Regions from separate parts of the Paenibacillus borealis genome, predicted to be linked through region 3. Evidence: riboswitches for the same ligand, from Rfam matches in the RefSeq annotation. Region 3 holds a riboswitch; each other region holds the start of a gene.
What was found. Region 3 has a riboswitch for cyclic di-GMP ahead of PBOR_RS03245 (transglutaminase-like domain-containing protein). Riboswitches for the same ligand answer to the same signal wherever they lie in the genome.
Positions count from the first base shown of each region.

Region 1: it holds a riboswitch for cyclic di-GMP, as region 3 does, so the genes downstream of both, PBOR_RS37280 (collagen-binding domain-containing protein) here and PBOR_RS03245 (transglutaminase-like domain-containing protein) in region 3, are expected to answer to the same signal.
Region 2: it holds a riboswitch for cyclic di-GMP, as region 3 does, so the genes downstream of both, PBOR_RS36765 (choice-of-anchor A family protein) here and PBOR_RS03245 (transglutaminase-like domain-containing protein) in region 3, are expected to answer to the same signal.
Region 4: it holds a riboswitch for cyclic di-GMP, as region 3 does, so the genes downstream of both, PBOR_RS33245 (flagellar assembly protein A) here and PBOR_RS03245 (transglutaminase-like domain-containing protein) in region 3, are expected to answer to the same signal.

Region 1 covers NZ_CP009285.1:568,848-576,949, forward strand. The annotation lists gene PBOR_RS36005 (S-layer homology domain-containing protein) at 1-3,995, shown strand, start outside; gene PBOR_RS02470 (ASCH domain-containing protein) at 4,129-4,551, shown strand; gene PBOR_RS37620 (hypothetical protein) at 4,576-4,725, shown strand; gene PBOR_RS02475 (YhjD family protein) at 4,984-5,376, opposite strand; cyclic di-GMP riboswitch class I at 6,206-6,298, shown strand; gene PBOR_RS37280 (collagen-binding domain-containing protein) at 6,379-6,630, shown strand; gene PBOR_RS37590 (choice-of-anchor A family protein) at 6,560-8,102, shown strand, end outside.
Region 2 covers NZ_CP009285.1:577,084-585,185, forward strand. The annotation lists gene PBOR_RS37590 (choice-of-anchor A family protein) at 1-1,428, shown strand, start outside; cyclic di-GMP riboswitch class I at 1,931-2,020, shown strand; gene PBOR_RS36765 (choice-of-anchor A family protein) at 2,101-3,963, shown strand; gene PBOR_RS02505 (alpha/beta hydrolase) at 4,239-5,204, shown strand; gene PBOR_RS02510 (inositol monophosphatase family protein) at 5,258-6,070, shown strand; gene PBOR_RS02515 (HD-GYP domain-containing protein) at 6,613-8,102, shown strand, end outside.
Region 3 covers NZ_CP009285.1:738,609-746,710, forward strand. The annotation lists gene PBOR_RS03225 (phospholipid carrier-dependent glycosyltransferase) at 1-3,129, shown strand, start outside; gene PBOR_RS03230 (glycosyltransferase family 2 protein) at 3,215-4,192, shown strand; gene PBOR_RS03235 (GtrA family protein) at 4,182-4,586, shown strand; gene PBOR_RS03240 (class D sortase) at 4,657-5,310, shown strand; cyclic di-GMP riboswitch class I at 5,438-5,518, shown strand; cyclic di-GMP riboswitch class I at 5,592-5,672, shown strand; gene PBOR_RS03245 (transglutaminase-like domain-containing protein) at 5,705-6,496, shown strand; rRNA gene PBOR_RS03250 (16S ribosomal RNA) at 6,861-8,102, shown strand, end outside.
Region 4 covers NZ_CP009285.1:7,815,963-7,824,064, forward strand. The annotation lists gene PBOR_RS33225 (ABC transporter permease) at 1-727, opposite strand, end outside; gene PBOR_RS33230 (ABC transporter ATP-binding protein) at 724-1,533, opposite strand; gene PBOR_RS33235 (ABC transporter substrate-binding protein) at 1,547-2,560, opposite strand; gene biuH (biuret amidohydrolase) at 2,629-3,312, opposite strand; cyclic di-GMP riboswitch class I at 3,832-3,925, shown strand; gene PBOR_RS33245 (flagellar assembly protein A) at 4,028-5,653, shown strand; gene PBOR_RS33250 (DMT family transporter) at 5,721-6,638, opposite strand; gene PBOR_RS33255 (LysR family transcriptional regulator) at 6,735-7,664, shown strand; gene PBOR_RS33260 (aldo/keto reductase) at 7,670-8,102, shown strand, end outside.

The sequences.
Region 1 (8,102 bases), 170 kb from region 3:
CTTCGTATTTTCGCACGAATGTCAATGTGGATATAGAGCAATTAAGCGGTTTTGATAAAATCGAAGGGACGATCGCGTTTGATGACGGCGTCGTCCTGTACTTAAATGGTGCGGAAATTTATCGTGAAGGCATGCCTGCCGGAGCGGTAAATTATTTAACCGGGAGCACTTACTCCAACAGTGACCCCAATGTCTCCAAGGTTAATCTGACAGATATTGTGAAGGCGAACCTGAAGGACGGGGACAATGAACTTGCGGCAGAGGTTCATCAAGCCAATGCAACCAGCTCGGACCTGTACTGGGATATGAGCCTGACCGCCTATCCTGCGGCTGGACCTGTGCTTCCCGGTGAAGGCAAGCCGGAATCCGTCGCACTGACCTTTAACGGGGATCCGCAGACCAGCATGGGGTTTGCCTGGTATGCTCCGGAGGCGGTAACAGGCACTAAGCTTGAGGTGGTGGAGGCTGCCAAATTGCAGGGAGGCGGGTTCCCGGCGGAGGGTCTGCTTACCTTCGAAGGTACATCGTCAACTGCGAACGTCTACCAGTCCAAGGCAGATAAGTCTGCCGGGAACGCCTCAGTGATCTCCAGCCATAAAGTAATTGCGGAGAACCTCCGGCCGGGCACGAAATATGCCTACCGGGCTGGCGATGGACAAGACGGCAACTGGAGTGATGTTGGAACCTTCACAACGGAAGCTGCGGAGAACGCACAATTCCAGTTCCTGTACACTACTGATTCCCAGGGTACCACTGAAGCGGATTTCGACATCTGGAACCACACTCTGCAGGAAGGGTTAAGTGAATTTCCGGATGTGGAATTTATTCTGAATTCAGGAGATCTGGTCGATAACGGAGATTTGGAGGAGCAATGGGGCTGGTTCTTCGAGAAGCCGAAGGATATTCTGCAGAATATTCCGCTGGTTCCTTTGGTCGGCAATCATGAGAGCAAGAGCTACAGCAATTATACCGGACATTTCAATCTTCCGGATGTTTCTAAGACAGGCGCTAAACCGGATGGCTCGGTGTATTCACTTGATTACGGCCCGGCGCATTTTATGGTTCTGAACACAGAGTATTACGGAACAAGCTCCAGCGCGGAAAACAATGAAATCTATAATAAACAAGTGGAATGGCTGCGCAGTGAGGTAGCCAAGTCAGATAAGAAATGGAAGATTGTGCTGCTGCATAAATCTCCATATTCGGTAGCTAACCATACCAAAGATACCGATGTGCTGTTCTACCGTGCCCAATTGACGAAGGTCTTCGATGAGCTGGGCATCGACATGGTCATTGGCGGACATGATCATACGTACACCCGAAGTTATCAAATGCTGAATAATGTGCCTTTGACGAATATTGTTCCGGATTCAAACGGCACAGTTACAGATCCTGACGGGACGCTCTATCTGATTACCAATGCTGCGGGCAACAAGAAATACAACGTAGCTTCAGGTACCTTCCCGTTCGCAGCTAAATACGAGCAGCCCGGCAAGGAAATGTTCACCGGGTTCACCGTTTCCGCGAACGAATTAAGCTACAAGGCATATACAACGACAACCGGAGGAACAACGGACCTCTACGACAAGTACAGCATTCATAAGTCGGACGTGACCGTTCCTTCCGTTCAGAATGCACAAATGGTTACTGGCGCTGACGGCAAGCTGACGTTGACCTGGGAGGCGCCGGATACGGGGCTGCCGGTGAACGGCTACCGTATTTATGAGAACAATGATCTCCTTGGAGCCAATTGGACTACGCTGGTCTCAACGGAGCCGGGAAAAACGGCTTACAGCTATACAGTCGATAATCCGGATCCTGCGCTGGACTACCAGTTCATGATTAAGGCAGTAAGCGGCCGGAATTATTCCGCGGCAGTGACGGCCGGCCAGCCTGCGGTGAGCAAAGTGACTGTTACCTATTATGGGGATCCGCGCAGTTCCAAGGGATTCACTTGGTATACACCGCTGAGCGCGAAGAACAGTGACTTGCAGGTAGTGGAAAAAACGCAGGCTGCACCGGACTTTACCGGAGCCGGTACATTCAGCGGCCGTTCTGCAGTCTCCACTAATGCCGCAGGAGAACTGGTGCACAAGGCAGAGGCAACGGGGCTGAAGGCGGACACCGCTTATTATTTCCGTGTGGGCGACATGTCGCTGGGAATCTGGAGCACGGCAGGAACCTTCCGTACAGCGCCTGAGTCTGGCGCGTTCACATTCGTTGACCTGGCGGATACACAGGCGAAGACTGAGGATGAAGCGATTCTGTCCTCACAGACTCTTGCTAAGGCTCTGGCGGCGGTGCCTGAGGCACAATTTGTGGTTCATAACGGAGACATTGTGGACACGGGAACTAACGAAACTCAGTGGGACTGGCTGCTGGGCCATTCTCAGGACAGTTTGCTCAACACCACAATAGTTCCTTCTGCCGGCAATCATGAAGATGAAGCCAATGCGTTCTATGAGCATTTTGATATCCAGGAGGCGCCAGGCTCGGCAACGGAGACCGGAGCTTATTATTCCTATAATTTCAGCAATGCCCATTTTGTGGTGCTGAACAGCAATGAAGATTCCGAAGCCTATGCGAATTTCAGTACAGATCAGGTGGAATGGCTCAAGGCAGATGTGCAGGCGGCTAAGCAGGCCGGAGCGCGCTGGATTATTGTCAATATTCATAAAGGGCCTTATACAACCTCCAATCACGCTACCGACAAGGATATCATTGGCGCAAACGGAGTGAGATCGAAGATCGCGCCGCTTATGGCGGAGCTGGGCATCGACTTTGTACTGCAGGGGCATGATCATATCTATGCCCGCACGAAGCCTATCCAGGCAGACGGAACTGCCGCAGCCACCGACATAATCACCGAATCCCTGAATGGGGCAACGGTGGAATACACTGTGAATCCGGATGGCTCCATCTATCTGATTCCAGCCACAGCCGGAGCGAAGGTATATTACAAGAACAAGAAAGCTGAACTGGGCGAGGCCTATTACAACCTCTTTGAAGTGGCTGACGAGAATCATGCTGCACCGTACGGACCGGACCCGGGCGACAGCTCGCGTCCGAAACGCGGCCAGATCCAGAACTTCGTAGGCATTACGGTCGACGGTGACAAGCTGACTGCAGTGTCCTATGAAATTGACCAGAACAAGAATAATGCTGAGCCTTACATTATTGAACAGTTCGGTATCCTTAAGCAGGAGGAGACCGGAGGAGAAACGCCGGAACCGGTTGAACCGACACCAACGCCGGATCTGTCGACACCAGCGCCTTCTACACCGACACCTGCGCCAACATCGGCACCGACTTCGGCTCCTGCACCTGGAGGGTCGACTGGTACCGTAGCAACGCCGACACCAACGCCAACGCCTTCTGCTACACCGGCGCCTGTACCGGCAGCCACTGCTGCACCATCGGCTGCACCGGCAGGAAGCGGAAGCAGTCCATCGGCCAATCCGGTATTGTCTGATGTAGGCAGCCACTGGGCAGCATCGGCTATTCAAAAAGCGGTTGCGGCCGGCTTCGTCAACGGATATGCGGATAATACCTTCCGCCCGAACCGGGAAGTGAACCGGGCTGAATTCATCACGATGCTCGTCCGCGCGCTGAAGCTTCCGGACAGCGGCGCCGGAGCCTTCAAGGATATGAATGATATTCCCGCTTGGGCCAGAGCTTATGCGGCACAGGCTGCAGCAGCGGGAATTGTCAGCGGTTATGCTGACGGTACCTTCCGTCCTGAGCAGAAGCTGACCCGCTCAGAGTTAACAGTAATGATCGTGAGATCACTGGGAGTAACAGTAGATCTGCAGGCCAAACTGAACTTTGCAGATGCCGGTGACATTCCTAAGTGGGCAGCCCCTTATATTGCCGCAGCTGTAGAGAAAGATCTGATCAGCGGCATCGGGCAGAACCGGTTTGCCCCTAACCAGATTGCAACGCGGGCTGAAGCAGTGACCCTAATAGTTAATCTTCTGGAGAATCAGGTGAACTAAACGAAGAGGTGAGCTTTACAAACAGGTACAGAACTTTATAATGAGTATTATCCCAAGAAATGATATGCAGCGCGGCTTCCTTGATATGGGGGGCTGCGCTTTTTGTTTAGGTATCTGAGGAGGCAGGGCAAGCATGAAATGTCTGACGATTCGCCAGCCTTGGGCAACTTTAATTGCGCTGGGGGAAAAGCAGTTCGAAACCCGTTCATGGCAGACGGCTTACCGGGGGGATTTGGCCATTCATGCCGGTATGCGGGTGGATAAGGCCATATGCGGAACAGAGCCCTATCAATCGGTGCTTGCCCGCTACGGCTTCACTGCCGACAATCTGCCATCCGGGATGATCATCGCGACCAGCCGCCTGGCTGATTGCTGCGGGGTTACGGTGGAGCAGGCGCAGCAGGGCTGGCCGGGCGGGAATGAACATGTCTTCGGCGATTATGCTGAAGGCCGGTTTGCCTGGAAGCTGGAGGAGGTTGTTCCGCTGGCTCATCCTATACCCGCCAAGGGACGTCTAGGCTTCTGGGAGTATCCCGTTCTTGAAGGGGAGCAGTGAGCCTGCTGGAGCAGGATTATAAGGGTGAACGCCAATAATTATTTGTGCGGACTCGCTGTTAGCGGGAATGAAAGGGACCGCCTGCGGGTAATCTTTTTATATATGGAAAGTTTGCTCTGTGCGGCAGTTGCCGCAGGGGCCAATCCGAACCGCCGGGAAGGGGCGTATGCATAAGGGATGGGCAGCCTTCTTATCGCATGGCTTTGTATGCTTTGTTTGTTTATTGCCTTTAAGGATCAAGTGAGCCGGAGGATTTTGTACCCGGTAGCTGTAGTGGTTATTTTTGGCACGCTGGGGTATTGGACGATTTTAATGTAATTTTTATCTGGGTATCAGCTTATTTTCAGGTAGGGGATGTATATTGGGGTTACCAAACATCCCCCGGTGTAATATGGTACCCTGAGGTCCTGCCAATCCTGGCGGGCCTCTTTTTTATTTGATTCTGTACCCCCCCTTAAGGCTGTGGGGATCGGGAATGTCGAGTCCCAGATATCTCCGCATGCGGATGGCAGCTTGGGCGGCAATGACATCATCCAGCAGCAGCATCCGTTCATGGTAACCCCTGCAGACATATTTAGCCTCGACGCCAACTTCCAGCTTCTGCTGCTCATAGACCGTCAGACCACGGGCTCTCATCCCGGTACGGACATCCCGCAGGTCGGCTGTGGCTGCATCCGCTGCTGTCCGGAGAACCTCCAGGTAAGGAGCGGGTGTGCGCAGCTCTGAGGATATAATGGAAGCATCGCGTTCAAAAGCAGATAAAATGAGCGGCAGCAAAATGTAGGATTTCACCAGCAGATTGTCCTGGCTCTCTGCTCTGTGCATCAATCTCATCTCCTCTTACGGGAACGTATATTCGTATTTTAACTCGAAGTTCAAAAAAAAATCAATGGTATTTATAAATAAGGACTATTAATGTGACATAATTCACAATAAAATAGGAAAAATTATTTTATATTAAAATTGAAATAATAAAGATTAAAAATAAATCAGTACAAAAGGAGAATGGCAATGAGTCATGAAGGAAGTCTCCGCCGCGGTCTGGTATTCGGTTTGGTCCTTAGCGTTCCGCTCTGGGTATCAATGATTGGCTGGATGCAGCTGCTCTAAAAAAATGGATTCCTCCGTGTGCAGATTTTTCAGCCATCTATGCAAACTCCCTAGAAATGTCGATTGAAGACTGCTGCCAGGGTTTGCTTAGGCGCCAGTTTTTGTGAAAATATATGAATATCATAGAGCCATTACTATAAAAGTGCTCTCCGGTATGAGCGGAAAACGGGTGTTGTCCTTAAGGGGGATGGCGCCCGTTTCTTCAGGTGCGGATAAGAAGCGGTATAAGGAATAATAGTAGGACTAATATACTAAATTTTAATAGTTAAAATTGCGAGATAATATTTCTGGAAACAGGAAAATTTACTGCGACAAATTGCCGGGAATCTCGACCTGTTTCGGCAGTGAGGTATATTTGTCAATATTAAAAACCCTTATATATAAAGGTTTTTTTTAATTTTTTCCTCGAAAAAATATCGGTGAAGTGAAATGGAAATATATTGACAATATGCCAGCTGGCATCTAAACTAAGCTTAGTTCTAAAGTAACAAATATCACAGATTTAAGTGTGGCATTACATAAGCTTTTCCAATTTCATATCTATCATGTACAAACGCAAACCGTTTCGAAAGAGCGGGACGCAAAGTCAGGAATCTGATGCCCCTTAAGTCCGGGCTATGGTCGTCCGGCCGCCGTGAAGCTAACCCTTCGTGGCGGTCTTTTTTTGTTATAGTTCTGCGGCGGATTCATAGAATAGTAAATAGGAGGTGTGGACTATTGGGAAAAAGAGTGCGTAAAACGGCCGCTTTCATTCTGGCGGGCGTGCTGACCGTAAGCAGCGTCTTCACTTGGGGGACGGAGGTAAGGGCAACATCTGGTGTACCTTACACTCCAACGCCGGTCTTAGGGATTGCCGGGAATTTTAATGCTTTTATCTTCGACGATTTTACGCAAGGCAATGATCAGATTGAAGGCCGTCTTGCAGCGGGGGGGGGATATTACTCTCTCTGGAGGTTACGGGGTAGCTAGGGCATACAGGAACTCTCCAGCCACAGATGTACTCGTTGCCGGCAAGAAATTTAAACATTCGGGCAGCGGAGAAATCTACGGCAACGTTGTGTATGGGGACAGCCTTGAAGCCAATGAGCCTAGTGTGAACATTATAGGCGCGAAGAAGCAGGGAAGCACGATTGATTTCCCGGCTGAGAAACAGTATCTGATCTCTCGTTCCGCAGAATACGGGGCATTGTCCGATACGAAAGAGATTGGTAATAATAATTATGGAACACTTACAATAAGTGCGCCGGATTCTTTCAATGTAGTTCATCTGGATGCTTCAACGCTGGCGAGTACAAATAATATTCAATTTAATATTGCCCAGAATGCCACGTTGATTATTAACATAAGTGGAGCTACGGTCAATGTGCCGAGTTTTGCAATGAATAACGGGAAAGCGAGTCAAGTGCTGTTCAATTTCTACGAAGCAACCAAGGTAAATATTGCATATACAACCTTTTTGGGGACGATACTGGCGCCTAAAGCAGATGTCAATTATTCCGGAGCAGAGCTTTATGGAACTCTGATTGCCAAGTCTTTTAGCGGCGGGGTAGAAATGCACCTTGGAACGTACCAGGGAGATGGGCCGCCACCAAGTCCGACGCCGACCGCAACACCAACACCGAGCCCGTCGCCGACACCAAGCGCAACACCAACACCAAGCCCGACACCAGCCACAACGCCAACACCAACACCGAGTCCGACACCAACGGTGAAGCCGACCGCAACACCAGCGCCGACACCGACCGTGAAGCCAACGCCAACGGTAAAACCAACACCGACGGTAAAACCAACGCCAACACCTAAATGCACTCCAACGCCAACACCAACAGTGAAGCCGACACCAACAGTGAAACCAACACCAACGGTAAAACCTACCGCAACACCGGCGCCGACACCGACAGTGAAGCCAACGCCAACGGTAAAGCCGACACCGACAGTGAAGCCAACGCCAACGGTAAAGCCAACACCGACAGTGAAGCCGACGCCGACACCTAAGTGCACTCCAACACCAACACCAACAGTGAAGCCGACACCAACAGTGAAGCCGACACCAACAGTGAAGCCGACACCAACAGTGAAGCCGACACCAACAGTGAAGCCAACGCCAACAGTGAAGCCGACACCAACAGTGAAGCCAACGCCGACAGTGAAGCCAACGCCGACACCAACGGCTGAACCGACACCGACACCAACGGCAGCACCAACGCCGACACCGACGGCAGCACCAACACCAACGCCAACGGCCGAACCAACGCCGACACCAACGGCAGAACCGACACCAACGCCAACGGCTGAACCGACACCGACACCAACGGCCGCACCAACGCCGACGCCGACACCAACGGCCGCACCAACACCAACACCAACGGCAGAGCCGACACCAACGCCAACGGCTGAACCGACACCAACGCCGACGGCCGAACCGACACCAACACCAACAG
Region 2 (8,102 bases), 160 kb from region 3:
ACGCCAACAGCAGCACCGACACCAACGCCAACGGCAGAGCCAACACCAACGCCAACGGCCGAACCAACACCAACGCCAACAGCAGCACCGACACCAACACCAACGGCCGCACCAACACCAACGCCAACGGCCGAACCAACGCCGACACCAACGGCAGAACCGACACCAACGCCAACGGTAGAGCCAACACCAACACCAACGGCAGCACCAACGCCAACGCCGACGGTCGAGCCAACACCAACGCCAACAGCAGCACCAACGCCAACGCCGACGGTCGAGCCAACACCAACGCCAACAGCAGCACCGACACCAACGCCAACGGCAGAGCCAACACCAACGCCAACGGCAGAGCCAACACCGACGCCAACAGCAGCACCGACACCGACGCCGACGGCCGAGCCAACACCAACGCCAACAGCAGCACCGACACCAACACCGACGGCCGAACCGACACCAACACCAACGCCGGCACCAACGGCCGAGCCAACACCAACGCCAACGGCCGAGCCAACACCAACGCCAACAGCAGCACCGACACCAACGCCAACGGCCGAACCAACACCAACGCCAACAGCAGCACCGACACCAACACCGACGGCCGAACCGACACCAACACCAACGCCGACGGCCGAACCAACACCAACGCCAACAGTAGCACCGACACCAACGCCAACGGCCGAACCAACACCAACGCCAACGGTAGAACCAACACCAACGCCAACAGCTGAACCAACACCAACGCCAACAGCTGAACCAACACCAACGCCAACGGCCGAACCAACACCAACACCAACACCAACGCCAACGCCAACGGTAGAGCCGACACCAACACCAACACCAACGCCAACGGTAGAGCCGACACCAACACCAACACCAACGCCAACGGTAGAGCCGACACCAACACCAACGCCGACGGTAGAGCCGACACCAACACCAACGCCAACGGTAGAGCCGACACCGACACCAACGCCGACGGTAGAGCCAACACCAACACCGACACCGACGGTAGAGCCAACGCCTACTCCGACACCAACACCAGCACCGACATCACCACCGGCACCAGTGCCATCGTCTGCACCGCCTGTCTTTATTAATGTAGTGCCGACGCCGACTCCAATAATCGGTTATATCGTAAATCCCGATACAATAATCATTGATGATCCGCTGCCTTTGGGCCCTGTGGCAACAGCAACACCTCAGCCGTTAGTGGTGAAACCAAGCCTAACCCCAACACCATCAGTAACACCAAGCCCGACGCCGGTTGTGACCATCATTGATGAAAATATTCCGTTAGGCAATGTGCCTGCGGATGCTACGCTGCCGAAGACTGGTGAATCAAGTCCGGCTCCTTATTATTTGGTTGGTATAGCTCTTGCAGGATTGGGGATATTCCTTAGTAGAAGATCCAGAACAGATAAACGTAAATAAATGCAATCCGTAAGATCTTTATGAAAGATTGTTGGTAGCACCGCTGAATCGGGAAAAGGCTGCTTTGGGAGAAGACGTTCTCCCGAAGCAGCCTTTTTTATAACAATATATATTTATTTCTATATTTCTCGTGAAAGCGAATGTGCTAAGGGAAACGGAGTTGCGATTTTACGGCTGTCAGAGTTATTATTTAAGTTTAAATTTACAATATGAAAATTAGTTCTTTTTACATAGTTTCAAAAATACTATAAAGTCGAATCCGAGGGAGTATAGGGATTAGGGTTTTGGGCGGAAAGACTAAGCTTTCTATTGAAAAAACCTTTTGTAACAGTACTTTGGAGCGGATCGGTAGATATAATCTATTGCCAAATGTTTCAAAGGATTTCGTTGACAATAAGCCTAGATAGCGGATAAACTAAAATTAGTTCTAAAGTAACTAATGTCATAGACTTTAGTATGGAAGTTTGATTTAGTACATAATTTCACAATCTAATAGTTCACTGACGTATAAACGCAAACCGTTCGAAAGAACGGGACGCAAAGTCCAGGAGTCTAAAGCGCGATGAAGCGCAACGATCGTCCGACTGCCGTAAAGAGAGTATCCCTCTTTCCGGCGGTCTTTTTTTGTTATAAACGTGGCCTATATCTATATTAACTGTGAGGTGAGTCTGTATGTTCCAATTAACTAAATTCAAGCGTCTTATGGTGTTCGGACTTATAACAGTTCTGATTGTTGGAGGCGGCGGAATCATTTCACTGGGGAGCATTTCAGTTAGAGCCGAGGGGGCTTCTCTGCCGGGCAATGCGTCCAAGTATAATGTGTTCATATTGGGAAGTGTCGATGCCTACAGAAGCGATATTGAAGGCAGATTAGCCGCAGGCGGAAATGTGAAACTAAGTGAGGGTTACTCGGTGGGGCACAAACTAAGCTCTCAGGAAACGCAGGAGGCTTATTCTCTTGTTGCCGGGGGCGATCTTTACTATGAACGTGGAGAAACTGTCGGAGACGCGGTGTACGGCGGGAAATACAGCGGTAGCGGCGGCCCCCGTAATGGTACAGGAACCTTACAGCTGATAGCGAACGCCATAGACTTCACAGCCGAATTCGGCTTGCTCCGTGATAAATCGCAGCAGCTTGCAGGGCTTCCTACAAATAGTACTACAACTGACGATTATGGCAGTCTGATTCTCGTAGGTACAAATTCAGATGTTAACGTATTTGTTGTCAATGGCAGTAAGCTGTCTAGTGCTAATGGGCTGAGAATCGAGATTCCCAGCGGTTCGACGGCTGTAGTAAATGTATCGGGCACTTCAGTTACGATGAAAAATATGGGCATTAGAATTAATGGCAGTGATAATAAGGACAACTCTATGAATAGCAAAGTGCTATATAACTTCAGTCAGGCAACCCATCTTCAAATTGAGAGTATCGGAGTTATGGGTTCTATACTGGCTCCATATGCCTCCATTCAATTCAATAATGGTCAAATCAACGGAAATTTGATCGGAGCTTCGCTCTCAGGAACAGGAGAATCTCACCATGTTCCTTATAAAGGGCAAGATCCGCCGGAATCAACAGCAACGCCGGCAGTGACGCCGACGCCAACAGCGACACCGACGCCGGAATCAACAGCAACGCCGGCAGTGACGCCGACGCCAACAGCAACACCGACGCCGGAATCAACAGCAACACCGACACCAGAAGCAACGGCAACACCGACACCAGAAGCAACGGCAACACCGACAACAACGCCAACGGCAACGCCGACAATAGCTCCAACGGCGACACCGACAGCGGTACCGACACCAGAAGCAACAGCAACACCAACAGCAACAGCAACGCCAACAACAACGCCGACAGCGGCGGCAACACCGACAACAACGCCAACGGCGACACCGACAGCGGTACCGACACCAGAAGCAACACCAACACCAACAGCAACGGCAACACCAACACCAGCGCCGACGGCAACGCCGACAACAGCGCCGACGGCAACGCCGACAGCAGCACCAACGGCAACGCCGACAACAGCGACACCAACGGCAACGCCGACAACAGCGCCGACGGCAACGCCGACAGCGGCACCAACGGCAACGCCGACAACAGCACCAACGGCGACACCAACAACAGTGCCGACCGCAGCACCAACGGCAACCAGCACGAGCGTATTTGTTCCAAGCTTCGTGTTTCCGACATCAACTGCTCCGGTAGTGATTGGGACTATTGTGACTGATACTACTATCAATGATGACCCTGTTCCTCTGGGGCCGGCGGCATCACCTGTTGTGACGGTGCTGCCAACAGCGCCACAGCCGGTTGTAGCGGAGCCTACACCAGCACCTGCACCAGCGGCGGGACCGTCGCCTGAAGAAATCATTATCGATGACGAGATTCCTCTCGGCAGTGTGACTGCAGAGCAAACCCTGCCGCAGACGGGTGAATCAAGTCCTGCACCGTACTATATTACCGGTATCGCCCTTGCCGGTCTGGGCCTGCTTCTTAGAAGAACGGCCAGGGCGAACAAGCGAAAATGATTCACTTAAACGAAGAACATCAGGGTAAAAAGTGATTAAGCCGCTGTTTTTGGACGAAGGCTGCTGCCGGAGAGATATTCTCCAGGAAGCAGCCTTTTTGTATACGGGTGGCGTATTCTATCTGTAGCTTACCACTTGGGTGAAGAAGGTAATGCCGGACTCCCGGCAGTGTTTTTAGTTGAACGGATACCGTGCTATACTAGGCTCAAATTATTCATAAGCAAAAATTCACATTCCCTTAAAGGGAGGGTTGCTTACTGAGAGGGGGAACGATTATGTGGAGTATATACCTGCTAGTAATACTGGCTGTTGTTGCCGGGATTGTGGCGTATGCCGGATTCTATTTCTATGGAGTGGCTATTAAGCGGGCTCCCAAGGAATTCCTTGGCAAGACACCGGATTTGAAGGTGGACCCGCCGGTAGCCGGAGCTTCGTGGGGGGAAGGTGCGGAGTGGGTGGCGCGGCAGAACTTCCGGGAAGTGGAGCTGGTCTCGGAAGATGGCCTGAAGCTGAGAGGCTACTATCTGGCTTCAGAGCGTGCTGCGGGCCGTACCGTAATCATTGCCCACGGTTATTCCGGCAAAGCTAAGGATATGGGGGCAACCGCCAAAAACTATTATGACAACCTAGGATATAATGTGCTGCTGCCCGACGCCAGAGGCCACGGGAAGAGCGAAGGGGACTACATTGGCTTCGGTTGGCCGGAGCGCCGTGATTATCTGCAATGGATCGGGTTCGTTCTGAAGGAGACTGGGCCGGAAGCGCAAATTGTACTGCATGGCGTATCTATGGGCGGAGCGACGGTACTGATGACGGCTGGAGAAGAGCTTCCTCCGCAGGTCAAATCCATTGTTGCTGATTGCGGATATACTTCGGTCAAAGCACAGCTGTCCTACCAGCTGTGGCGGATGTATCATCTGCCAAGCTTCCCCTTTGTGCAGAGTGCCAGCCTGGTAACCCGGATGAAGGCCGGTTATTATTTCGGCGAAGCTTCAGCGCTGAAGCAGGTGCGCAAAGCCCGGGTGCCGATTTTATTTATTCACGGAGATGCGGATAAGTTTGTACCTTTTGCTATGATGGATGAGCTGTATAGTGCCTGCAAGAGTCCGAAGGAGAAGCTGGTGGTGCATGGAGCGGGGCATGGTCTTGCCTATGATACGGATAAAAAGGAATATGTTCGCACTGTAGGCGAATTCGTGGAACGATATATACACAGCTGTTCAGAGGAAATAAAGTATTAGACTGGCAGAAATGCTCAATAAGATTACGCACTGTAAGGAGGAATGGGAACGGAATGAATTTTGACCTTCGAGAATTAGCGTTGTTTGCAGAACAGGCTGTAACAAAAGCAGGTGACACAATTTCCGGATTGCGCAGTCGGGAACAAATTGAAGTGAATTTCAAGGATGATGGTGAACTTGTGACATCTGCTGATTTACTATCGGAAAGAATCATTCAAGAAGCCATAATAGGTAAATTTCAAGGTCATCGAATTCTTTCGGAAGAAAATGGAGTACATAACTGGGATGATTTCAAGTTTGACGGTCCGGTTTGGGTGATTGATCCCTTAGATGGAACGGTTAATTTTGCCCGGAACCTACCGCATTACGGCCTTTCATTGGCTTTTGCCCTTGATGGCGTAGTCCTGGCAGGAGCAGTATATGCGCCAGATTTGAACTGTACTTATGTTGGGATTAAAGGGAGAGGCTCCTATTGCAATGGTGAGCGTTTACGAACTCGTACATGTACTTCACTATTAGATGCTGTCATTGGCACAGGTTTTCCTCATGATCCGGCCAAAGTGCAGCCGGCAATCGAAAGAGTGAACCGGCTCAGAAGAAACTGCCGTGACATTAGGCGTTTTGCTGCGCCAACAGTAGACATTTGTTATGTGGCGTCCGGAAAATTAGATGCGCATACGGAAAGTCTTTCACCGTGGGACGTAGCCGCCGCAGGCTTGATTGCACGGGAGGCGGGCGCATTGAGTTGCAATGTACAAGGGGTGCCAGATGACATTCCTGCTGAACTTTATGGTGAAGAGGTCGTATTCACGACACCTGGAATCTTCGGGGATCTCTTGACATTATTGCGGAAGGAATCAGAATAAAAGGCTCAGTGTCCTTCAACATTGTTGTACGTGTGATTCAGTCTGAAAAAGTCCCCGGAACGTAGACGCGCCCGATATCCGCAAACAGCGGGTATCGGGCGCTTATTATGTTCCACACATGGGGCCTTTCCCTGCGTCAGGGAAGCAGCACAGCCATGTCTTATCGGTATATGAATCCCCCGCCGTTTGTTAGCGAAACGGGTGTCGTTGTTCCTTGTTTATTTCCAGCAGCCGTGTGGCGAGAGAAATCCTTCCAATACGACAAAAGCCCTACCTCTCTTTTGTCCTTGCGGCTCCGTGGCCGCGCCAGTGCGAATCGGAATGCTATGTTCGAATTTAATCTCATAAAAAGGAAGAGTACTGCAAGAAAACGTAAGATTTAGTGTCCAAACTGCCGATAATAGAGACAAGTGATTTATCGGCCTGACATCTTCTTGATGGGGATAAACATACTCGAAAACAAATATTCTATTATTATAACATGTGTCATATAGGAATGCAAGCGGATATTGGGCTGAGGCCGGGACGGGAATGATGGACAGATGAGACTATACAGAATATTCATTAAAAATCAGATCCGGAATTATATATTCGGCTCAGTAGTAGCGGTGCTGGCAGTAGGAAGTCTGATTCTGCTATCATCTCTGGAGATAAGCAGCATAGAATATTTCCGGCTCTTGCTTGTGCTCGGGCTGTCATTTATTATCATGGCGGTCATGGAGATTGGTGTTTTTCTCAATCAGATCAGACCGATCCGCACAGCACTGTATGAAGAAAACCTGACATTGCCAATGCTGGAAGAAGCGTATCTGCATACACATCAGATGCCGAGGCGTGCCGTTCAGCGGATTATGGGGCCGCATCTTCTGGGCCTCTCCCTGCCGGCCTGCCTGATGACATTCTGGATGATTTACAATGGCTGGATTACGGTTCCGTATTTCTATCTGATCCTGGCTGTGTGCGGAGCCATTCTTGTGGCATGCATGCATGCGCTAATTGAATTTTTCCTGACCTGTACGGCCATTATTCCGCTGATCAAAGAATTCAGAAACCGGGCGCTGGAGCAGTATGGTATTGATTTCTCTTTGGAAGGCCATGTATTTGTGCCGATCCGTCCCAAATTTCTGGTAAGCTGTATGCTAATCGGCACATTTCCGCTATTTCTGTTTATCATGGCTACGCAAATCCGTCTGCATGGTAATGGAGGTCCTGTAGGAGTGGTCGGACTTCAAAGCTACTGGGCGTGGGCGAGTATGGTGCTGCTGATCGGAACCCTTTTCTCATCGATAGCGGCCTGGCTTCTGACGAACAGTGTGCAGCATCCTATTAATGAGCTGTATCAGGCGATGAACCATGTAAGGGACGGCAATCTGATCCAGGTACAGGATGAGTACTCCGATGAATTCTCCAAGCTTGTCGCAGGATTTAATATGATGGTGCGGGGGCTGCAGACCCGGGAACAACAGAGCAGGCAGCTGCTTGACAGCTACTTCACTACACTGGCCGTGGCGCTGGATGCCCGTGATCCTTACACCGCAGGGCATTCACTGCGTGTCGCGGAATACTCGGTCATTATCGGCCAGCTGGCCGGACTCACCGGGCAGCAGCTGGATGATTTACGCAAGACGGCCCTGCTGCATGATATTGGCAAGATTGGGGTGAGGGACAGCATCCTGTTCAAGGAAGAAGCCCTTACGGATGAGGAGTTCGACCAGATTAAGAGCCATCCTGTGTTAGGAGAGAATATTTTGCGGCAGATTGAACCGGTAGAAAAAATGGCACCCTATCTGGGAGGCGTCCGTTCCCATCATGAGCGCTATGACGGTAAAGGATATCCGGACGGTCTTGCCGGTACGGATATTCCTTTACATGGCCGGATTATCGCTGTGGCGGATGCCTATGATGCTATGACCTCTAACCGTCCTTACCGCAAAGGGATGGATCACGACCGGGCGCTGGCTATTCTGGAGCAGGGAAGGGGCACTCAATGGGACCCGGAATTTGCCGGACTATTTCTGGCGTACTTTGGACG
Region 3 (8,102 bases):
TATCACAGAGCCTTCAGCAGTGAGCGTCTGCTGAACCAGCAGGATGTGATTTACACACGCTGGCTGTATGTTCTGTTTGGCGTGGCATTTATTCTGCGGATCTGGATTGGCCTGACTGCGCAGGGTTATCAGAATGATATGAATACATTCATGGCTTGGAGCCATCGCCTGACAGACCTTGGTCCGGGCAATTTCTACGAAGAAGGCTATTTCGCCGATTATCCTCCCGGCTACTTGTATGTGTTATATCTGCTAAGTCTGCTCCACGGATTGTTCGGATTTGCTGGCGGTTCAGGTGCAGAGAATGTACTTTACAAGCTGCCGGCCATCATCTCTGACCTCGTGCTCGGCTGGATCATCTACAAAGGCGCGCGTGCCAAGATCGGCCCCGGCCTTGCGATCGGGCTGATGATGCTGTTCCTGTTTAACCCGGCAGTGCTGATGGATTCAGCTGCCTGGGGACAGGCAGACTCCTTCTTCCTGATCTTCCTGCTGCTCAGCATAATGGGCATCGTGGATAGAACCTTTGTGCGTGCAGCAATCTTTTTCGCCATTGCCACACTGATCAAGCCGCAGGCGCTGATTTTCACACCGGTCCTGCTGTTTGCCTACTATCATCACCGCGCCTGGAAACAGCTGGCTCTGGGTGCAGTCTACGGGCTGGGGATATTCGCTCTGCTCGCAGCCCCGTTCTTCTGGAATAACGGCGGGTTTGGCGGAGTGATTGATTTATATAAGAGCACTTTATCCTCTTATCCGTATTCTACGGTTAATGCATTCAATCTCTATGCTTTGACAGATCCGATGTGGTCAGCGCTTGATGTCACCTGGCTCGGCATACCGTACCGTATATGGGGCTTTGTTTTCATTCTTGTAGCGGTAGCTCTTGCAGCTTATTATTCCTTCAATACCAAGGACCGCAAGGATCTTTCTAAATCGTATTTCCTTGGCATGGTGCTGATCACGGTTGTCTTTGTATTTGGCACCAAAATGCATGAGCGCTACCTGTACCCTGTTCTGCTCTTGTCTCTATTCACCTTCATTGAGAGCAAGGACCGGCGTTTCCTGACGCTGTTCCTCGGATTCTCACTGACACAATATATTAATGTAGGATACACGCTTGCATATCTTAATACCGGCAATAATCCGCCGACAGACGGGATTGTCCTGGTTACAGCAATTACTACCGTTATCCTGGCAATATATCTGCTGTATGTTGGGTACGATGTATATATCCGGCAATCAACGAAACACCTGCCAGAGCCTGTTACACCTCAAGCGGCATTAGAGGCAGATGTGCTGCTTGCAGAGGGAATTCGTCCAATCGCCAAGCAAGACCGGCGTTCCCCGCTGAAGCTGCAGCGCAGAGACTGGATTTGGATGATTGCAATCACGGTTCTCTATGGAGCGCTTGCGCTCTATCATCTGGGGGACAATAAGTCGCCTGAAACCCTATGGGAGCCAGCGGCCAGCGGCGAGAGCTTCTACGTGGATCTGGGGCAGGCCCACCAGCTGGAGCGGGTGAATATCTTCGGCGGCGTCGGCACAGGCGAATTTCAGCTGGAGTTCAGCCAGACGCCGGATAATTGGAGCAGCCCGCTTGATGTAAGCGAGGATGTCGGCAATGTCTTCATCTGGAAAAGCCAGCCGCTGAACGTATCGGCAAGATACGTCAAGCTGACGGTCACCTCTCCGGGCTTCACCCTGAACGAGGTGGCGTTCTATGGCCAGGAGGCACCGAAGACGCCTCTGCCAATTGCGGGTGTTACGCCGGAGGCCGCAACCACCTCCAAAAGAGGAGCGCCAGCCAATCTGTTCGATGAGCAGTCCATAATCCCGGAGAACTCGAATTTCATGAACAGTACGTATTTCGATGAAATCTATCATGCGCGGACGGCTTATGAACATTATCACAACATAGTCCCTTATGAGAATACACACCCGCCGCTTGGCAAGCTGCTGATCGGTATCGGCATGGAGCTGTTTGGCGTCAATCCGTTCGGCTGGCGTATAATCGGCACTCTGTTCGGGATTGCGATGCTGCCGCTGATCTATATCATGGCGATGCGGCTGTTCCGGAAGACTACCTACGCTGCATTAGCTGCCGGACTATTCGCACTTGATTTCATGCATTTCACCCAGACACGAATTTCAACGATCGATGTATACGGCGTATTCTTCATCATGCTGATGTTCTATTTCATGCAGCGGTATTACACGATGAATTTCTACCGTATGCCGCTGCGTACTACACTGGTTCCGCTGTTCTGGTCCGGCCTGTTCTTCGGAATCGGGGTTGCCTCTAAGTGGATCGTTCTCTACGGAGGGGCAGGTCTTGCGGTGATGCTGGCGCTGGCGCTGTTTGAGCGGTATAGGGAGTATAAGGCTGCGGGCCGTCTGCTGGCTGAAGGCAAGCTGACCGGCCAGGAGCTCAAAGCCGCCTGCCGGACAGCGGACCAATCCTTCTGGAAGAACACCATTATCACTTTGGCCAGCTGTATCGTGTTTTTCATTGCCATTCCGGTTATCATCTATAGCCTGTCCTTTGTCCCGGCGCTCTCTGCTTCGGCGGAAGGCTTCACCATTAAGGGATTGATTGATGCCCAGAAAAATATGTACAACTATCACAGCCAGCTTGTAGCAACACATCCGTTCGCCTCCTCCTGGTGGGAGTGGCCGTTCATGAAACGTCCGGTCTGGTTCTTCAGCGGCGGTGAAGGATTGCCGGAAGGCAAGGCGAGCAGCATCGTGACCATGGGGAATCCGCTCATCTGGTGGACGGGAATCTTCGCTATGCTCGCAGCAGTATGGTTAACGGTGAAGCGCCGCGATAAGAACCTGTACATGATCTGGATCGGCTTCTTCTCGCAGTATGTTCCGTGGATGCTTGTGCCGCGTGAGACGTTCCTGTACCATTATTTTGCAATGGTGCCGTTTATGATTCTTTCGATTGTCTATATCCTGAAGCTGCTTGACAGCAGATTCGGCGATGCCAAATACTTGCGGTATGCCTATGTAGCAGCTGCAGCCATCCTGTTTGTTATGTTCTATCCGGTGTTATCCGGGATGCAGGTTAACAGCAATTATATAATTGCTGTACTGCGCTGGTTCCCTTCCTGGGTATTCTAGGGGAGAGCGCGATATAACGAAGCACATGCTTAAGAAGTCAGGTTTATTGCGGGGTATCTCGTAGAAACTTTTAGGAGGAACTAAGGTGAAAGCCAGATACAGTGTAATTGTCCCCATGTTCAATGAGGAGGAAGTCATTCAGATAACCTATGAGCGGCTCAAAAAAGTAATGGATGATTGCGGCGATTCCTATGAACTGGTCTTCGTTAATGACGGAAGCCGGGACCGCACGGCTGAGATCATGCGCGGAATCAGCAGCAGGGATGAGCATGTCAAGCTGATCGACTTCTCCCGTAATTTCGGCCACCAGGTGGCGATTACTGCCGGTATGGATTATGCCGAAGGCCAGGCTGTAGTGGTGATTGACGCGGATCTTCAGGATCCTCCGGAGGTTATTCTGCAGATGATTGCGAAGTGGAAAGAGGGCTATGAGGTCGTTTATGCCAAGCGCCTGAAGCGTCACGGGGAGACATTCTTCAAGAAAGTAACCGCTAAGATTTTTTACCGTCTGCTCAGCAGTATGACCAGTGTGGAAATCCCTACCGATACCGGGGATTTCCGGCTGATCGACCGTAAAGTCTGTGATGTGCTGCGCGGCCTGAAGGAGAAGAACCGGTATGTCCGGGGTCTGGTGAGCTGGGTAGGCTTCCGTCAGACCATGGTGGAATATGTACGGGAGGAGCGCTTCGCCGGGGAAACGAAATATCCGCTCAAGAAAATGATCCGGTTTGCGCTCGACGGCATCACGTCCTTCTCGCATAAGCCGCTCAAAATCGCGTCGTATATCGGATTCTTCCTTTCCTTTTCCAGCTTCATCTATCTGTTCCTGGTGTTGTTCCAGAAGGTCTTTACCTCCTGGACCGTACCCGGATGGGCATCTATAGTCGGTGTTAACTTGCTCTTTAACGGGATTGTCCTGATGCTGCTGGGTGTAATTGGTGAGTATATCGGACGGATTTATGATGAGTCGAAGGACAGACCGCTGTACATCGTGCGTGAGACCAAAGGCTATCCGGATGCGGAGATAGAAGACACGCGGAAGGAAAGCGATTATGCCAGATAAGAGATGGAGTGCGGGGTTCATCCAGTTCCTGAAATTCAATGCGGTAGGCCTGCTGAATACACTGATAGATTTTGCTGTATTCACACTGCTGCATTCCCTTGGGATGGTCAACACCCCTGCGCAGATTATTTCCTACAGCGCCGGTACGGCCAACAGCTTCTTCTGGAATAAAAAGGTGACCTTCCGCGACCGGAACAGAGGCAATAAAGAGAGCTTCGACCGGATGCAGCTGGTCAGATTTATCGTGCTGAACCTGCTGGTGCTGGGCATATCGGTGCTGCTGATTCATATTCTGACTGGGGTTCTTGGTATTCAAGTGCTGATTGCCAAAGTGCTGGTTACGTTCGTTACAGTAATCATTAATTTTTTCGGAAGCCGTAAATGGGTATTCTGACTATATGAAAGCAATGCTTCTTATTATTCCGGGAGGGTAACATCTATTCTATATTACGGAGGCGATTATCATGCGGAAGTTATCCTATTTGATTATACTTGCCGGGGTTCTGATTATGCTCTATCCCAAAGGAAGCGAATGGTACAATGACCGTCAGCAGCAAAAGCTGCTGGAAGAAGCCGAGCAGGCCTACAGTGAAATCGTTCCGTCAGCCTCAGCCCCGGCAGGTGCTGATCTAAGTAAACCTTATGCGGAAGTTACCCAACTGCTGGCAGAAGAGTCGGCTGCGGAAGAGCCCGAGCCCTCAGCAGCTCCTGAGATTGAAGTCGGGGGCAAGGTAATGGCAATCATCCAAATCGACAAAATAGACCTGAAGCTGCCTGTACTGGAAGGCGCCACCAAGGCGAATATGAAGCATGCTGCTGCGCACATGAAGGAGACGGCTCCGCTCGGCGCAGTCGGCAATGCTGCCATTGCGGCGCATAGATCCAGAACTACGGGCAGGCTGTTTAACAGATTGAATGAAGTCGGAGTCGGGGATACCATATCCGTTACAACCGGCAAGCAGGACTACAATTATGTAGTTTATGATGTAACTATTGTAGAGCCGACCGATGTATCCGTATTGAAAGGCAATGATGATGACAAGATTCTTACGCTCATTACCTGCGATCCGCTTGTGAATCCAACTCACAGACTTATCATTCATGCGAAGTTATCTTAATCTATGTAGAATAATGACGAATAAACCTAAAAAAACTTAAAATTTTTATGTTTTCTCGCTCAAATCTAGTGATTTAGGTCTTGATAATAGAAATAGATATGGTAAGATATAACTATACAAAGCTAATACACGATAACGGCAAACCTATCGAAAGGTAGGGACGCAAAGCTAGAGGGCCTTCCCGTCAGGATGGCAGCCAGCTACCGAATGAAGAGGCTTTTTTTGTTTGTTCTAATTGCAAATCTAGCATTTTATGGTAGAAGCAAGGACAGATAAAGCTTATACGATAACGGCAAACCTATCGAAAGGTAGGGACGCAAAGCTAAAGGGCCTTCCCGTAAGGATGGCAGCCAGCTACCGAAAGGGGTTTTATCCAATGAAGAAGTTCTATTTAATGTTGGTTACACTATTCGTAGTGGTTACATCGGTGCAGACAGGTACAGCTCAAGCTGCTAATGCAGATGCAAGCTGGTTGAACATAGGTCAACTCGATCAAGGTGTTATCGGAGTTTCTTATGATGTTCCTAAGGATAAGAAGATCAAGCTGATGATCACCAAAGACAATAACAGCTATACCTACAACTTGTACACTTCCAAACCAACTGAAACATTCCCGCTGCAACAAGGAAATGGTTCTTATAAGGTTTCCGTACTTGAGAACACTACCGGCAACAAATACAAAGTAATCTCTTCCGAAACGGTAGATCTTAGCCTGAGCAATGCCAACGCAGTATATCTGAGCTCCGTACAGAATGTGAAATGGAGTTCTTCCGATAAAGCAGTCCTGAAAGCAGCACAGCTTACACAAGGTTTGACATCAGACGAAGCTAAAGTGAAAGCTATCTATAACTACATCGTAGCCAATGTGAAATATGATTATTCCTTGGCTTCCAGTGTAACTACAGATTACATCCCTAATAACGACACTACACTGGCTACCAAGAAGGGAATCTGCTACGATTACGCTTCCTTATTCGCTACTATGCTTCGCAGTGAAGGCATCCCAACTAAATTGGTTATGGGTAACACCAGCTATGTTACATCCTACCACGCTTGGAATGAAGTGTTCCTTAACGGCAAATGGGTAACTATTGATACTACAGTTGACGCTGGTCTTGCTAAGAACAGCAAAACAGCAGATCTTGTAAAAGTAGCAAGCAAATATACAGCAGCTAAATTCTACTAAGATTAGCTATAATCATAGATTCATCCGAGGATAACCCGCTTAATCATTAAGCGGGTTATTTTTATTTTGGAAAAGGTTGCTTTTTGATAGGGAGATAGGGTATTATAAATAAGCGTTGTTGGAGCAGTGAACTTAATGAGAAATGACTTAAATAAGTAATTTCAAAATAAAGCTTGCATTACTCTGATAAACGTGATATATTATAAGAGTTGCTGGTGACGCGGTAAGCGGCGCTAACAACGAGCTTGATCTTTGAAAACTGAACAACGAGTGAGTATCGGAAATCACCTTGGTGAGATCCAAATTAGAGAATATAACATTCTCGTCAGATGTTTCAAAATGAGCAATCGCTCTTTCTAAATACAATTTGGAGAGTTTGATCCTGGCTCAGGACGAACGCTGGCGGCGTGCCTAATACATGCAAGTCGAGCGGAGTTTGAATGGAAGCTTGCTTCCATTCATGCTTAGCGGCGGACGGGTGAGTAACACGTAGGCAACCTGCCCTCAAGACTGGGATAACTACCGGAAACGGTAGCTAATACCGGATAATTTCTTTCCTCTCCTGAAGAGAGAATGAAAGGCGGAGCAATCTGCCACTTGGGGATGGGCCTGCGGCGCATTAGCTAGTTGGTGGGGTAACGGCCCACCAAGGCGACGATGCGTAGCCGACCTGAGAGGGTGAACGGCCACACTGGGACTGAGACACGGCCCAGACTCCTACGGGAGGCAGCAGTAGGGAATCTTCCGCAATGGGCGAAAGCCTGACGGAGCAACGCCGCGTGAGTGATGAAGGTTTTCGGATCGTAAAGCTCTGTTGCCAGGGAAGAACGTCCGGTAGAGTAACTGCTACCGGAGTGACGGTACCTGAGAAGAAAGCCCCGGCTAACTACGTGCCAGCAGCCGCGGTAATACGTAGGGGGCAAGCGTTGTCCGGAATTATTGGGCGTAAAGCGCGCGCAGGCGGTCATTTAAGTCTGGTGTTTAAACCTTGGGCTCAACCTGAGGTCGCACTGGAAACTGGGTGACTTGAGTACAGAAGAGGAAAGTGGAATTCCACGTGTAGCGGTGAAATGCGTAGATATGTGGAGGAACACCAGTGGCGAAGGCGACTTTCTGGGCTGTAACTGACGCTGAGGCGCGAAAGCGTGGGGAGCAAACAGGATTAGATACCCTGGTAGTCCACGCCGTAAACGATGAGTGCTAGGTGTTAGGGGTTTCGATACCCTTGGTGCCGAAGTTAACACAGTAAGCACTCCGCCTGGGGAGTACGGTCGCAAGACTGAAACTCAAAGGAATTGACGGGGACCCGCACAAGCAGTGGAGTATGTGGTTTAATTCGAAGCAACGCGAAGAACCTTACCAGGTCTTGACATCCCTCTGAATCCGCTAGAGATAGCGGCGGCCTTCGGGACAGAGGAGACAGGTGGTGCATGGTTGTCGTCAGCTCGTGTCGTGAGATGTTGGGTTAAGTCCCGCAACGAGCGCAACCCTTGACTTTAGTTGCCAGCAGGTTAAGCTGGGCACTCTAGAGTGACTGCCGGTGACAAACCGGAGGAAGGTGGGGATGACGTCAAATCATCATGCCCCTTATGACCTGGGCTACACA
Region 4 (8,102 bases), 1.1 Mb from region 3:
AAATAACCTTCTTCTCCAGCAGCCCGATACACCAGAACAGCAGCAGGCCGCACAGCGCCGAAGCAATAATGGCCGAGAACATCACCGGGGTGTCCATATGATAGGAGGAGACGAGCACCACATAACCCAGCCCCTTATTGGCCCCGACAAATTCGCCGACAATCGCTCCGACGATGGCAAGCGAGGTCGAGATTTTCAGTGCGGAGAAGATATAAGGCAGACTGGTTGGCAGCCGCAGCTTCCAGAAGATTTCGCTTTTGGTTCCTTTATAGGTGGAGAACAGCTCCCAGGCCTCGTATTCAATCGCCTTAAGACCTTTGACACTGTTCACCAGTATCGGGAAAAAGCAGATCAGCATCGAAGCGATGACCTTCGAGGTATATCCGGTCCCCAGCCACACGACAAGCAGCGGCGCCAGCGCAACCAGCGGTGTAGTCTTCAGGGCAATGGCGAGCGGGAACATCCCCTTCTCAATCGGCTTGGAATGAACAAAAATAACGGCAGTAATCAGGCCCAGTATGTTAGCGAGCATGAACCCGGTCAGGGATTCGCCCAGGGTAACCAGCGTATGGGACCACAGCGCACCGTCGATGGCCGAGACCACCTGGGTTGGGGAAGGCAGCAAATACATGGGAACCGACAGGAGCCGTACGGCCAGCTCCCACAGGATCAGGAAGCCGAGCGCAAAGGTGACCGGGTACAGGCTGTCCTTAAGTTTGGCTGTCATAGATGCTTCACCCGCTTTCTCAATTCCTTGACGGTCCGGTGGAATTCCGGCAGCTCTTCCATTCCCGCTTGACGCGGTGAAGGCAGCGGTACCGGAATAATATCGGTCACCCCGGCCGGCCGGGGTGACATCATCACCACCCGGTCCGACAGGAGCACAGATTCCTGAATCGAATGAGTAACCATGACAATGCTGCTGAGACTTGTCTCTGGACTCTCCCACAGGCGCAGCAGCTCAAAGTTCAGCTTCTCGCGGGTCAGTTCATCCAGCGCACCGAACGGCTCATCCATCAGCAGCACGGTCGGATCGGCGGCCAGGGCTCTGGCAATCGCCGCCCGCTGCTGCATTCCGCCGCTGAGCTGATGCGGGAAGTGGTTCTGGAAATCCTGCAGGCCGACCAGCCGCAGGGCGCTTTCCGCCTTTTCACGTGCTTCCTTCTTGCTGAATTTCTTCTTCGGGCCCAGCTCAAGGGGCAGCATGACATTCTGCAGGGCACTGAGCCATGGCATCAGGACAGGCTTTTGAAAGACCATGCCCAGCGACAGGTCCGGGGAGGAATATGCAACTTCCCCGCCTCCTTCCGGGCTTAGCAGCCGCAGCATCAGCCGCAGTGTTGTTGATTTCCCGCAGCCGCTCGGTCCGAGAATGGAGATGAATTCATTGCGGTATACGTCAAGACTGACATTATCAAGCACAGGCACATTGCCGAAGGAAAGCGAGCAATTGCGCAAGGAGAGCATCGTGTCCCGGGTACCGGGATTCTTCACAGGGGCGGAATCCATCTGTTCTTTCATCGCTGTTGTCATACCGGTTCCCTCCTTATTTCAAGTACTCATTGGTGAACAATGAGCCGATGTCCTGCTGCTTCTTCACAAAGCCCAGATCGATAAGATTCTGCTGCAGCGTCTCCCACGCCGCTTCGTCCATCGAGCCGAGCGGAAGCTTTTCCGGCTCAAGCAGCGGAATGCTGGCCTTCATCATGCTGACTTCATGCGCAAGATCAAGCTTTTCTCCATATTTCAGGCCGAATTCCGCCGCTTCCTCAGGGTGCTCCATCGCATAATCCCAGCCCTTCATGGAGGCCTGTACGAAACTCTGGACCATTTCCGGATCCTTCTCAATCACAGACTCCGTGGTAAACAGGGTGTCGGCATAGAAATTAATGCCATAGTCGTTCGGGTCGATAATATTGACTTCCTCGCCCTGCTCCTGCACAGCCAGCACCTCATTAATTACATATCCGGGCCATGCCTTGACCTGGCCGGTCAGCAGGGGGCTGAGATCATATTTGATCGGCATCTCTTCGATTTGCGAGGTTTCGATGCCTGCGCTTTTTTCCATAGCACGGAAGGTCAGCTCTTCATTGCCGCCGAGCTTGATGCCCACCTTTTGGCCGACAAGCTCTTCCATTGTGGTGATACCGGATTCTTTAAGCGTGAACATTACAAACGGGGTTTTGCGGTATATTGCAGATAACGCCTTAACCGGTACGCCTTTTTCTCTGGCGATGATGATCTGGTCAGCACCGGTTACCCCGAACTCCTCACTGCCCGAAGCGACCATCTGTACCGCCGGAAAATCCGAGCCTCCCGGCCGAATCTCCACATCCAGCCCCGCTTCCTTATAGAAGCCCTTTTCAACTGCGGTATAGAACCCGGCAAACTGCGCCTGATGAATCCACTTCAGCCTCAGAACAACCTTCTTAAGCTCACCGGAGCCTTCTGCCCCCTGTCCCTCAGCCTTGCCGGTATCCGAATTGTTGCCGCAGGCTGTAATGAGCAGCATTAGTGAAGTAAGCAGGATGAGCGCTTTGGTTCTGGACTTGTTCCACATGGTGATTCCCCCGTTATGATGTGATTTGGAATACTGGTCATTCGTAATTCGTAATTAGGATCTAGTAGTTAGAATTGCTCAAGCGCCTTCAGCACCGCTTGCGAATCACTCACACTGCCAAAGACACCGCCCTGCATTTTGACCATATTCAGCGCTGCCAGGTGATTGGCATAATCCGTAGCACCCGTGCAATCCTCCAGGATCAGGCATTCATAACCGCGGTCATTGGCTTCGCGCATCGTCGTGTGTACACAGACATCCGTCGTGATTCCGGTCAGAATCAGATGGGTAATCCCTTTATTCTTCAGTATCAAATCCAGGTCCGTAGCATAAAAGCTGCCTTTACCCGGCTTGTCGATAATGTGCTCGCCCGCTACAGGTGCCAGTTCATCAATGATCTGCCAGCCGCGCTCGCCCCGTACGAGAATCCGTCCCGCCGGTCCTTCCGAGCCGATCTCAGCGCCGATCTGTCTGCTCCGCCACCGTTTATTCGCCGGCAGATCGGACAGATCCGGCTTATGGCCTTCCCGGGTATGGATAACGGTGAATCCGTTAATTTCCCGGATGCGTGCCAGCAGCCGCCCAATCGGCTGAATGGCTCTGGCTGTTAATGAGAGGTCGTAGCCCATTCTCTCCACGTAACCGCCTTTGCCGCAGAAATCCGTCTGCATGTCGATAATCATCAGTGCCGTCTTCGCCGGATCAAGGACGCCGTCATAGGGCCAGGTGTAAGGTGCTGCTGTAATCTGCATGGTTCATGCTCCCCTTCCAGAATTCAATGCATGTATTTAATGTTATGTTTATTAACACTAATTTCTTATTTCCTGCTGTTTGTTAGATTATATTACAACAAATTTGCAATGTCTTCGTTTTTATTACGAAATAATATGCTAATTGTTTGTGTTTTTCTACATATATAACATAAACATTACATACAAACCCCGAATTAACTCCATTTATTTATTGAAAAAAGCCGCCCAACACAGGCAGCCTCAGCAGCAGTCCGTTCTCCAGATCAAAGATCCGGCTGTTCCGGCAGAGCAGACTCCTCCCATAAGCTGTAAGCGCTGGGAAACCAGTTTTTCAGGTAAGATAGAGCTGCACATTTCAAGATTATTAATAGATTGGCAGAATACAGTTGAAAAATAGCTCCTTAAGTACTAGAATTAAGCTTGTTTGCAGAAGTTCCTGCAGCCCAGGAACCAGTTATGACCTTTTTTGTCGATTGCGGTCGATTTAAAATGCCTCATGCTGAGTGTATATCATTGATCTATTTCTAAAGGCAAACTTCCTGAAAGGGTAGGACGCAAAGCAATGGGCCTAAGGACGCCGGGAATCCGCGTTTATGGTCGCCAGGCTGCCAATAGAGACCACGTAAGCCAGCTGTCACCGGGGGACCTCCCAGGCTTTATGATGCTCTTTTCTGTACGAATGCCATTGATTATACGAAAAAGCGAGGTTAAGACAATGCTGCAGCAATTCATCGAACCAACCCGATATGATTTCGTGGAATCCTTGATGCTTGAACGCACCGGCTTTCTGGATTCTTTCTCCGTAGAGGGCCAGCCTTCCGGCGGGACAGACGGAGATAAGAATGGAATCATCCTCGTGCAGAATAATCAGATTTTCATCACTCCCCCGCTCTCCGGCGGCAAACCGGCCCGGATCTCTGCTGTTCATCCCGTAGTGCTGAAGATTAACTGGAAGACCGTTACGGAGCCTACAGAGGTTACCTCAGCGGATTATATCACCTGGGAGATCTGCGAGAAGCCGCAGTATCAAATCACCGTTTCACCCGACAAGCTCAAAGTTCACTTCACCTTGTACCGTGCAGAGAAGTACGCCTGGAATCTGGTCAACTGCCCGGCTTCTTTCGAAGCCGCAGTGCGTGCCGAGCCTAACCGGGCGCTGCTGCTGTCCACGCTCACCATAGAACAGATTCTCTCTTCGCTGGATAACCGTTCAATTCTGCGTAATCTGAATATCCCGGCCTTATACGCCGAACTGAACAACCCTACATATCTCCCCGTCTGCATCGCAGAAGGGAGAGCCCCGCTGCCCGGTAAGGAATCCCGGATTCAGCTGTCGCTTCCGGAGCATACGCTCACAGGCAATGGTATGCTCCGGGAAGGCCGGACTGCGGAATCTGCAGATTCCTTAGATTATCTCCGGTTTCCGGGAGCACCCTTCGCCAGAGAAGGAGAGGTCTTTGCCCGCAAATTGCCGCCCGAAGAGGGAATTCCCGGATTCGACGTAGAGGGAGGAGTACTATCCCCCCCTCCACCGCAGGATATTTATTTCGCAGCCGGAGAACATGCACAGCTTCTTCCAAACGGTGACATTGCGGCTCTGCGTACGGGCAGACCCCGCATCTGCGGAGACTCCAGCTGTGTCATAACCTGCGATTTCCCTGCCGTATGCCTCATCACCAGGGAGATGGCAGCAACCGCCAGTGAGATTATGTTCGCAGGTGACATCGTCGTACCGGCGGATATTGAAGGCCCTATGCGGATTGAAGCGTTAGGGAATGTGTATGTCTACGGCAACGTCCGCCAATCTACAATTACGGCTACCGGCAGTATCTATATAAGCGGTCAGGTAACCGGCTGCAGCCTGTACACCGGACTTGCCGGAGTAGAGCAGCACCGCCTGCACCGCTTCTCCAGTCTGCTGCTGACAGAGGTTGCCGGACTGCGGGAAGCCGCCCGGCTGCTGGCCAAGAACGTAGAATCCCGCCAGCAATCCGTGAAGTACGGTCTGGTTGTTATGCTGCTGCTGGAGGATAAATACAGCCATATAGAGTGTCTGATCAGCGATCTTAAAACTGCGCTGCTATGCATGGACGGCTCTTCCCAGCCCGCTTCGGAGCAGCTTAAGCAGATGCTGGAGGTCTTTGCCCATCCGGGACAGTTCACTGAATTTATCACAGACAGTGTTCTGAACAGCTTCTCCAGACTGCTGCGCAATCTCTGTGAAGACATTGAGCTGCTCCAGGAGGAGTATGCTGTCATTAATATCGCCCGGTCGCATGACAGTATCCTGAATCCCGGCGGAGAACTGATCCTGCGGGACGCGGACGCAGAAACGGTCTAAGCCTGCTGTAATGTAACCCCTGACAAGTAAAAACGGCTGCCCCTCTTCTGAGGGAGCAGCCGTTTGTTTATTCTTTGCCCAGCCCGGGTACCGGGGGCTGCACGATCCGCCCGGCAGCCCGGCCCAGCCTGACATTTACCAGAATAATGCTGCTCACAATCAGCAGCATACCAATGACCAGATTCATCGTAATCTGTTCATGCAATAGAACGACACTTGAGCCGATGGAGATCAGCGGAATCAGAAAGGTGAAGGAGCCTACCTTGCCGGCTTCCCCTTCGTTGATCAGCTTGAAGTATACCATCCAGCCCAGAGCAATCACGAAGACCGCGATGAAGAGTGTATTCACTATAAAGGGAGGGCTCCAGGTAATATCCGCCCAGCTCTCTGAAGCCGAGCCTGCCGCCAGCAGGATTACTCCGCCGATCATGATCTGCATCGCGGTCATCCACAGCATATCTACTCTGGCTGCATTGCGTTTGGTGTACACCGTAGCCAGCGCCCAGCTGAGTGCACTGGCCAAGGCCAGCAGCACGCCTACAGGCGAAATACTTCCGGTTAATCCCCCAAGGCTTAATGAGGCTACCCCGAGGAAGCCGATGACCAGTCCGGCGATCTTAAGTCCATACATCCGCTCACCCAGCCAGATCCAGGCAAAGATCCCGAGCAGCACCGGCTGCAGGAATACAATAGCCGAGAATAATCCGGACGGCACGTACTGCAGGCCAATCGTCTGGAAGCCATAGTAGAAGACGATACTGAGGAAGGCCGACACCAGATAGACGGGCCAGAGCTGCCTGAAATTCAGCTGTTTCCGCTTAGGCAGAGCCGCGATGACCAGTATAATACCGGCAATGACTGTCCGGATTCCGGCGAACAGCAAGGGCGGAGCGTACGTTAAGGCAATTTTGGAGAGCGGCCAGTTAATGCCCCAGACAATAACCAGGAACACTAACAAGCCGATGGTTTGCTTCCGCTTCTGCATAAGTTCACCTCTTGTTATGATTTCTTCCCAAATGATACAATAGATTCAGTCATAATTGAAATGAATTATAATCATGAGGGGCATACCAGATTAGTTATGAACAACACTCAAATTCGCCTGTTTGTCTTAATTGCCGAAAGCCGCAGCTTCACCAAAGCCGGTCTTGCGCTGAATATGACCCAGCCCGCAGTCAGCCGGGCCATTTCCGCACTCGAAGCCGAGCTGGACGTGAAGCTGATGCTGCGCGACCGGCGCAGCGGACTGATGCTTACCGATATCGGCAAGCGGGTACTGGTCATCTGCCGCGGGATTCTCAGCGGCCTCGATAAGATTGACCAGGAGATTGCTGCCGAGAAAGGCCTGGAGAAGGGCCAGATCCGCATCGGCGCCTTTCCGGTCGCCGCTGCCTATTTTGTCCCGAAGATTATCAGTGCTATCACTGCCCGATACCCCGGAATTGAGATCAGCCTGTATGAGGGCTCCGTCGCCGAGGTGAAGGACTGGCTGGCCTCACGGTTCATTGATGTGGGTCTGATGATTCCCCCGGTCGAAGAATTCGCCTCCCTGCCGCTGTTCCGGGAGAAGCTCTATGCCGTATTGCCCGGCAGTCACCCGCTTCATCAGAAGCGGATCGTCTGTGTGAAGGATCTGGAAGCCGAGCCCATGCTGCTCTGCAGATCGGGCTACGAGCCTCCGGTAGTGGACTTATTTCACCGGGCAGGCAGCATGCTGAATGTGAAATACGAGGTCAACAGCTACATCACCGCACTGAATATGATCCAGGAGGGTCTCGCCGTCGGTGTGATGTCACAGCTCTCTCTCTTGTCGCTGCCGCCGAATGTCGTGGTCCGGGAGCTGTCGCCTGATGCTTACCGCGATATTCATATCGCAGTCCATTCTCTGGAGGAGACCTCCATTGCCGTACAATTATTTATCGATACTGCACTGCAGCTGTTCTCCGGTAATGAAGCCCCTCCGCCGTCTCCGGCTGTTGCCGGCCTAACTAACGATACCGATAAGGAGTGATTAACATGGAATATAAGCGTCTCGGAAATAGCGGCCTGCAGGTTTCTGCGCTGGGCCTTGGAACCAACTCGTTTGGCAAAAGGGCGGATCAGGAGACCTCGATCCGTATCATTCATGCCGCAATGGATCAGGGCATTAACTTCATCGATACCGCCAACATCTATGCCGGCTCGGAGTCGGAGAGGATTATCGGCCTCGCCCTGGAGGGCAGACGCCATGAAGCCGTCCTGGCTACCAAAGCCGGCCTGCCGAAGCATGACGGGCCAGACGGCAGCGGCTCTTCCCGCCGCCATCTGATGCAGGAGCTGGAAGGCAGCCTGCGGCGGCTGAAGACGGATCATGTGGATCTGTATCAGATCCACGCCTTCGATCCCTATACACCGCTGGAGGAAACGCTGCGCACCCTCGATGATATGATCTCATCGGGCAAAGTGCGTT